DNA from 2 places in the Pseudomonas sp. PA-7-1E genome. Region 1 is predicted to be linked to the other one. Evidence: predicted binding sites of a transcription regulator. Region 1 holds the regulator's gene; the other holds the start of a gene.
The links. The regulator FliA, encoded in region 1, starts transcription of late flagellar genes. The targets are predictions, from matches to a motif close to CTAAAGTTTNNNNNNNNNNNGCCGNTAA.
Positions count from the first base shown of each region.

Region 1 (3,847 bases):
CCACCACCCTGGCAAAGCTTGCGGCCCGTTACGTGCTTAAATACGGCGCGCAGAATATCGCCCTGGTGAGCATGGACAGTTACCGTATCGGCGCTCAGGAGCAGCTCAAGACCCTGGGCCGCATCCTCAACGTGCCGGTGACCCATGTCGACCCGGGCCAGTCCCTGGCCAATGCCCTCGACCCGTTGCTGCGCAAGCGCGTGGTGCTGATCGATACCGCCGGCCTGCAAGCCAGTGATCCGGCGCTGCGCATGCAGCTCGAAAGCCTGGCCGGGCGAGGCATCAAGTCAAAAAATTACCTGGTGCTTGCAACCACCAGCCAGAAACAGGTTCTTACCGCTGCTTATCACAGTTACAAGCGTTGCGGCCTGGCCGGTTGCATCCTCACCAAGCTCGACGAAACCGCGAGCCTGGGCGAGGTGTTGAGCCTGGCCATCAGCCATGAGTTACCGGTTGCCTACCTCACCGACGGGCCGCGGATCCCGGATGATCTGCATCTGCCGCGCCGTCATCAGTTGGTCAGCCGTGCCGTGAGTGTGCAAATGCAAGACGAGCCTAGCGAGGAAGCGATGGCCGATATGTTCGCCGACCTTTACCACCACCCGGCTAAACGGGTGGGTTGAGGCAGGATGAACACCGTGAAATGTACCTACATCGATGGTCTGCAAGCGATTCACGCGGCCAAGCCATGTAGCCTGCGTCTAAGCAAGACAAGGTAAAGAAATAAAATGGGCAGCATGCATCCCGTACAGGTGATCGCGGTGACCGGCGGCAAAGGTGGCGTCGGGAAAACTAACGTGTCAGTGAATTTGTCCCTGGCCCTGGCAGAGCTTGGCCGTCGCGTCATGCTGCTGGATGCTGACCTGGGCTTGGCGAACGTGGACGTTCTGCTGGGGCTGACACCCAAACATACCCTGGCCGATGTGATCGAAGGCCGTTGTGAGCTGCGCGACGTGCTGCTCCAGGGCCCCGGAGGCATTCGCATCGTGCCGGCGGCCTCGGGCACCCAGAGCATGGTGCACCTGAGCCCCGCGCAGCATGCCGGGCTGATCCAGGCGTTCAGCGACATCGGCGACAACCTCGACGTGCTGGTGATCGACACCGCCGCCGGGATCGGCGAGTCGGTGGTCAGCTTTGTGCGCGCAGCGCAGGAAGTGCTGTTGGTGGTGTGCGACGAGCCCACCTCGATCACCGATGCCTACGCGCTGATCAAGCTGCTTAACCGTGACTACGGCATGAACCGCTTCCGCGTTCTGGCCAACATGGCCCAGAGCCCGCAGGAAGGGCGCAACCTATTCGCCAAGTTGACCAAGGTCACGGACCGCTTCCTCGATGTGGCTTTACAATACGTCGGCGCAGTTCCCTATGACGAGTGTGTGCGCAAGGCCGTGCAAAAGCAGCGTGCGGTCTACGAAGCGTTCCCTCGTTCGAAATGCGCACTGGCGTTCAAGGCCATTGCCCAGAAGGTCGATACCTGGCCGTTGCCCGCCAACCCGCGGGGGCATCTGGAGTTTTTCGTCGAGCGTTTGGTGCATCAGACGAGCGCAGGACCGGTGCTATGACATCCAGCGGCTACAACCTTTACAAAAAGTCGGCACGTGACAGCCAGGGCGAATTGATCGAGCGCTATGCGCCGTTGGTCAAGCGCATTGCCTATCACCTGTTGGCGCGCCTGCCTGCGAGTGTGCAGGTCGAAGACTTGATCCAGGCCGGCATGATCGGCCTGCTTGAAGTCTCGACCAAATACGACGCCAGCAAGGGTGCCAGTTTCGAAACGTATGCGGGTATCCGTATCCGTGGCGCGATGCTCGATGAAGTGCGTAAAGGCGATTGGGCGCCGCGTTCGGTACACCGCAATACGCGCATGGTCAGCGATGCAATTCGTGCAATTGAAGCAAAAACCGGCCGTGACGCTAAAGATCATGAAGTTGCGGCCGAACTCCAATTGAGTCTCGACGATTACTACGGGATTTTGAACGATACCTTGGGCAGCCGCCTGTTCAGTTTCGACGACCTTTTACAGGACGGCGAGCACGAAGGGCTGCACGAGGACGGCGCGAGCGCGCATACGGAGCCGTCGCGCGACCTGGAAGATGAACGTTTCCAGGGCGCGTTGGCCGATGCAATCGCCAATTTGCCAGAGCGTGAGCGGCTGGTGCTGGCGCTGTACTACGACGAAGAGCTTAACCTCAAGGAAATCGGTGAGGTCCTGGGGGTCAGCGAATCGCGTGTCAGCCAGTTGCATAGCCAGTGCGCAGCCCGCTTGCGGGGCCGATTGGCCGAGTGGCGCGCGCGCTGACAGGCAGTGTGGGGGCACTGCAGACGCTGCCGTGAGATCGCAAGGTTTCGCGGCTATGTGCCGTGGTGCCCTGGGCAGTCCTTTTTGTGTAACGCCTGTTGATTGAAATGGCGCGTCCAGGTGCTGGGCGCGTTTAAGACTGCTTGGAGGTCGAATTGGACAAGAACATGAAAATCCTCATCGTTGATGACTTCTCAACGATGCGGCGGATCATTAAAAACCTGTTGCGTGACCTTGGGTTCACCAACACGGTCGAGGCGGATGACGGCCTGACGGCCATTCCGATCCTCAACAGCGGGAGCATCGACTTTCTGGTGACCGACTGGAACATGCCGGGCATGACCGGTATCGACCTGCTGCGCCATGTGCGCGCCGATGAAAAACTGCGCAGCCTGCCTGTGCTGATGGTGACCGCCGAAGCCAAGCGCGAACAGATCATCGAAGCCGCCCAAGCCGGGGTCAACGGTTACGTGGTCAAGCCATTCACGGCACTGGCCTTGAAAGAGAAGATCGAGAAAATCTTCGAACGCATCCACGGCTAATGCCATCGCGGGGGAGCTATGGAGCATAACGAAACGTCACAGGGCGACTTTGAGTCGACCCTGAAAAAACATGCTCACCAGTTGGTCGACAGCCTGGAAAAAGGCCAGTTCGCCGATGCGGTGCAGTTGATCCATGAGCTTAACCAGACCCGTGACCGCGGCCTGTACCAGGAAGTGGGCAAGCTCACACGCGAGCTGCACAGCGCAATCGTCAATTTCCAGATTGACCCGCGCATGCCCCAGGCCGAAGAAATTTCCCAGATCACTGATGCCACTGAACGTCTGTCCTATGTGGTCAGGCTGACTGAGGCAGCGGCCAACCGCACCATGGACCTGGTGGAAAACGCCACGCCCCTGGTCAACGGCATGGCCACCGAAGCCCAGGCCTTGAGCCAGGACTGGGGCCGCTTCATGCGCCGCGAAGTGGGCGCTGAAGAGTTTCGTGAATTGGCGCGTCGCGTCGACGGGTTCCTGTCGCGCAGCGAACAGGAAAACCGCACGGTGGCCAGCAACCTCAACGACATCCTGCTGGCCCAGGATTACCAGGACCTCACCGGCCAGGTGATCAAGCGCGTGACCCAGTTGGTTACCGAAGTGGAAAGCAACTTGCTCAAATTGGTGCTGATGGCCGGCCAGGTCGATCGTTTTGCCGGCATCGAACATGACCGTGAAGCGATCCTCTCTGAAAAAGATCCACAAAAACATCTCGCCAAGGGTGAAGGTCCGCAGATTCATGCCGATAAACGTGAAGACGTTGTGTCAGGTCAGGATGACGTAGATGACCTGTTATCCAGTTTAGGCTTCTAAGGAGCACCCACATGAGCTTCGGCGCCGATGAAGAAATCCTTCAGGATTTCCTTGTAGAGGCCGGCGAAATTCTAGAGCAACTGTCCGAACAACTGGTCGAGCTGGAAAGCCGACCGGATGATGCGAACCTGCTCAATGCAATTTTTCGCGGTTTTCACACTGTAAAAGGGGGCGCCGGCTTCCTCCAGCTCCATGAGCT
Region 1 is NZ_WKFA01000008.1:45,931-49,777, forward strand. Features, by position in the region: gene flhF (flagellar biosynthesis protein FlhF) at 1-623, shown strand, start outside; gene fleN (flagellar synthesis regulator FleN) at 729-1,562, shown strand; gene fliA (RNA polymerase sigma factor FliA) at 1,559-2,299, shown strand; gene GIW79_RS07610 (chemotaxis response regulator CheY) at 2,467-2,841, shown strand; gene GIW79_RS07615 (protein phosphatase CheZ) at 2,860-3,648, shown strand; gene GIW79_RS07620 (chemotaxis protein CheA) at 3,660-3,847, shown strand, end outside.

Region 2 (3,847 bases), on a different contig from region 1:
AAATCGTAGACAGCTTCAAGCTGTCTGAAGCCATCAAAGGCAAATACGGCCTGGTGTTCTTCTACCCGCTGGACTTCACCTTCGTCTGCCCTTCAGAGCTGATCGCCCTGGACCACCGCATGGACGATTTCAAAGCGCGCAATGTTGAAGTGGTCGCGGTTTCCATCGACTCCCATTTCACCCACAACGCCTGGCGCAACACCGCCATCAACGACGGCGGCATCGGCAAAGTCAAATACACCATGGCTGCCGACATGAAGCACGACATCGCCAAGGCCTACGACGTTGAGTCCGAAGGCGGCGTGGCGTTCCGTGGCGCGTTCCTGATCGACGACAAGGGCGTTGTGCGCTCGCAGATCATCAACGACCTGCCGCTGGGCCGTAACATGGAAGAGCTGATCCGCCTGGTCGACGCGCTGCAATTCCACGAAGAGCACGGCGAAGTCTGCCCTGCCAACTGGAAAAAAGGCGACAAAGGCATGAACGCTTCGCCAGAAGGCGTTGCGGCTTACCTGACCGAGAACGCTGGCAAGCTGTAAGCCAACGTCACGGTACAAAAAAACCGGCCTGAAAAGGCCGGTTTTTTTATGCGTGGGATTTGCCTTCAGTCGTTGAAGTCTTCCCAGCCGCCCATCTGTTTCCACCGATTGACGATGCCGCAGAACAGCTCGGCGGTCTTTTCGGTGTCGTAGCGGGCCGAGTGGGCTTCACGCCCGTCAAAGTCGATACCGGCCGCCTGGCAGGCTTTGGCCAGAACGGTCTGACCGTAGGCCAGGCCGGCAAGCGTTGCGGTGTCGAAACTGGAGAACGGATGAAACGGGTTGCGCTTCATGTCCAGCCGCGCCACGGCGGCGTTCAGGAAGCCCAGGTCGAAACTGCTGTTGTGGCCGACCAGGATCGCACGTTTGCAGCCATTGGCCTTCAACGCCTTGCGCACGCCACGGAAGATATCGGTCAGCGCCGCTTCTTCACTTACCGCCATACGCAGTGGGTGGTCGAGCTTGATCCCGGTGAATTCCAGGGCAGCGGCTTCGATATTGGCGCCTTCAAACGGCTCGACGCGGAAGAAATGGGTGTGTTCCGGGTACACAAAGCCCTGTTCGTCCATGCCGATGGTGGTTGCGGCGATTTCCAGCAAGGCGTCGGTGGCGCAGTTGAAACCACCGGTTTCTACGTCGATGACGACCGGCAGATAGCCGCGAAAACGCTCGGCCATCGGATGGCGCGAGCCGCCACCGCCGTGCTCTTGTTCGTCGTCGTAATGGTCTTCACTCACTTGCTTTCCTCCAGCAGGCGCCAGCGCAGTGTTTCACCGGCGCGCAGCGGGATAACGGTCAGTTCGCCAAACGGCAGGCTGGCAGGGGCGGTCCAGTCTTCACGGACCAGGGTAATGCGGTCGGTATTCGCCGGCAGGCCGTAGAAACGCGGGCCGTTGAGGCTGGCGAAACCTTCGAGTTTGTCCAGCGCGTTACGCTGTTCGAAAGCTTCGGCGTACAACTCGATGGCGGCAAACGCGGTGTAGCAGCCGGCGCAGCCGCATGCGGCTTCCTTGGCGTGCTGGGCGTGTGGCGCAGAGTCGGTGCCGAGGAAGAACTTCGGGCTGCCGCTGGTGGCGGCATCCAGCAGTGCGACCTGGTGGGTATTGCGCTTGAGAATAGGCAGGCAATAGAAATGCGGCCGAATCCCGCCCACCAGCATGTGGTTGCGGTTGTAGAGCAGGTGATGAGCGGTGATGGTCGCGCCAACGTTGGCCGACGCTTCGCTGACGAACTGCACCGCATCGGCGGTGGTGATGTGTTCAAACACCACTTTGAGCGTAGGGAACAACTCGACCACACGACGCATGTGTTCATCGATGAAGATTTTTTCGCGATCGAACACATCCACGTCGCCACGGGTGACTTCCCCGTGGATCAGCAATGGCATGCCGACCTCCGCCATGGCTTCGATCGCCGGCAGGATCTTGTCGATACTGGTTACACCGGAATCGGAGTTGGTGGTCGCACCTGCCGGGTACAGCTTGGCGGCGTGCACATAACCGCTGGCCTTGGCTTCACGAATTTCTTCAGGCTGGGTGCGGTCGGTCAGGTAGAGCACCATCAACGGTTCGAAGCGGCTGCCGGCCGGTCGTGCAGCGAGGATGCGCTGGCGATAGGCGTCGGCTTCTGCGGCATTGCGCACCGGAGGTACCAGGTTAGGCATGATGATGGCACGGCCAAACGTGCGGGCCACATCGGCCACGGTTTGGGGTAACGCAGCACCATCGCGAAGATGAATATGCCAGTCGTCGGGACGCAGCAGGGTCAGGCGGTCGGACATTGGGGATTCCAGGCGGGTCAATCTGGTGGGAATGCTACCGGAAAAGACTCTTGCAGGCACTCGCTATCAAGTTTTGCCGGATGCTACCGATATCTCCGGGTATGCCTTAACGATGTATGACGCTTTGAAGTGTTGTAGAAACCAGTGGAGCCTCCCGTGCGCCAGTATTATCTAGCCCTGCTCAGTGTGTTCGCCAGCCTGCCTGCGGCGGCCCTCACGTTCCAGACACGTCTGGAGAATATTGAGTGGAAGGTGGAGGGCGATCAGTTCGAGTGCCGCCTGACCCAGCCGATCACCGATTTCGGTTCCGGTGAGTTCGTGCGCCGGGCCGGCGAGCAGGCAACGTTTCGTCTGAAAACCTATGGCGGCACTCTTGGCGCCGGCTCGGCAACCTTATTGGCCGCGGCCGCGCCGTGGCAGCCGGGCCGAGGTGATATCAACCTTGGGGCCGTGCGTGTCGGCAGCGGCGACGTCCTGTTCAATAGCTCCCAGGCCCAGGCCGGCCGCCTGTTCACGGGTTTGCTTGAAGGGCGCAGCCCGACCGTGCGGCATTACGGGCGTCAAGGCGGCTACTCGGAAATTCGCCTGCTGCCTGTGAAGTTCAACAAGGCGTACAACGATTATCAGGTGTGCACCACCAAGCTGCTGCCCATGAATTACGACCAGGTCAAACAGACTGAAGTGGGCTTCCCCGGTGGTGGTATTGAGCTGGACGCGGCGGCCAAGAAGAAGTTGTCGGTGATCCTGGCATTCATGAAAGCCGATCCCACGGTCAATCATGTCGAGTTGAACGGTCATTCCGATAACAGTGGCAATCGCCTGACCAACCGTGACGTCTCACGGCGCCGCGCCCTGGCGGTGATGGACTACTTCAAGGCCAACGGCATTCAGGAATCGCAAATCACGATGCGCTTCCATGGCGAAAGCTACCCCTTGGCGCCCAACACTAATGCCACCAACCGTGCGCGTAACCGCCGTGTAAATATTCAGCTTGAGCGGGTGGCTGCCCCAGAGAAACCGGCGCCTCAGGCCACTGCGCCGAGCAACTCGGCGGCTACCTCATAAGAGGCGACCATCGGTCGCCCACTCGACATAATCTGTCGCTTTATCTTCATTTGCTGTCGCGCCCCTGTAATTTCACGGTTTTGATCGGTAGAATCGTCGCCTTTCCGTACAACCCCGTGGAGTGATGGCATGGCCGACGTAAACAAGGTCGTTCTCGCGTATTCCGGCGGCCTGGACACTTCGGTGATCCTCAAGTGGCTGCAGGATACTTATAACTGTGAAGTGGTGACCTTCACCGCTGACCTGGGTCAGGGTGAAGAGGTCGAACCTGCACGTGCCAAGGCGCAAGCCATGGGCGTGAAAGAGATCTACATTGACGACCTGCGCGAAGAGTTCGTCCGCGATTTCGTTTTCCCGATGTTTCGCGCCAACACTGTCTACGAAGGTGAGTACCTGCTGGGTACCTCCATCGCACGTCCGCTGATCGCCAAGCGCCTGATCGAGATCGCCAACGAAACGGGCG
Region 2 is NZ_WKFA01000006.1:149,467-153,313, forward strand. Features, by position in the region: gene GIW79_RS06255 (peroxiredoxin) at 1-539, shown strand, start outside; gene rnt (ribonuclease T) at 605-1,276, opposite strand; gene pyrC (dihydroorotase) at 1,273-2,319, opposite strand; gene GIW79_RS06270 (flagellar protein MotY) at 2,476-3,384, shown strand; gene GIW79_RS06275 (argininosuccinate synthase) at 3,514-3,847, shown strand, end outside.
Region 2: GIW79_RS06270 (flagellar protein MotY) is a predicted target of FliA. The motif match lies at 2,385-2,412, and genes of this name have one in related genera.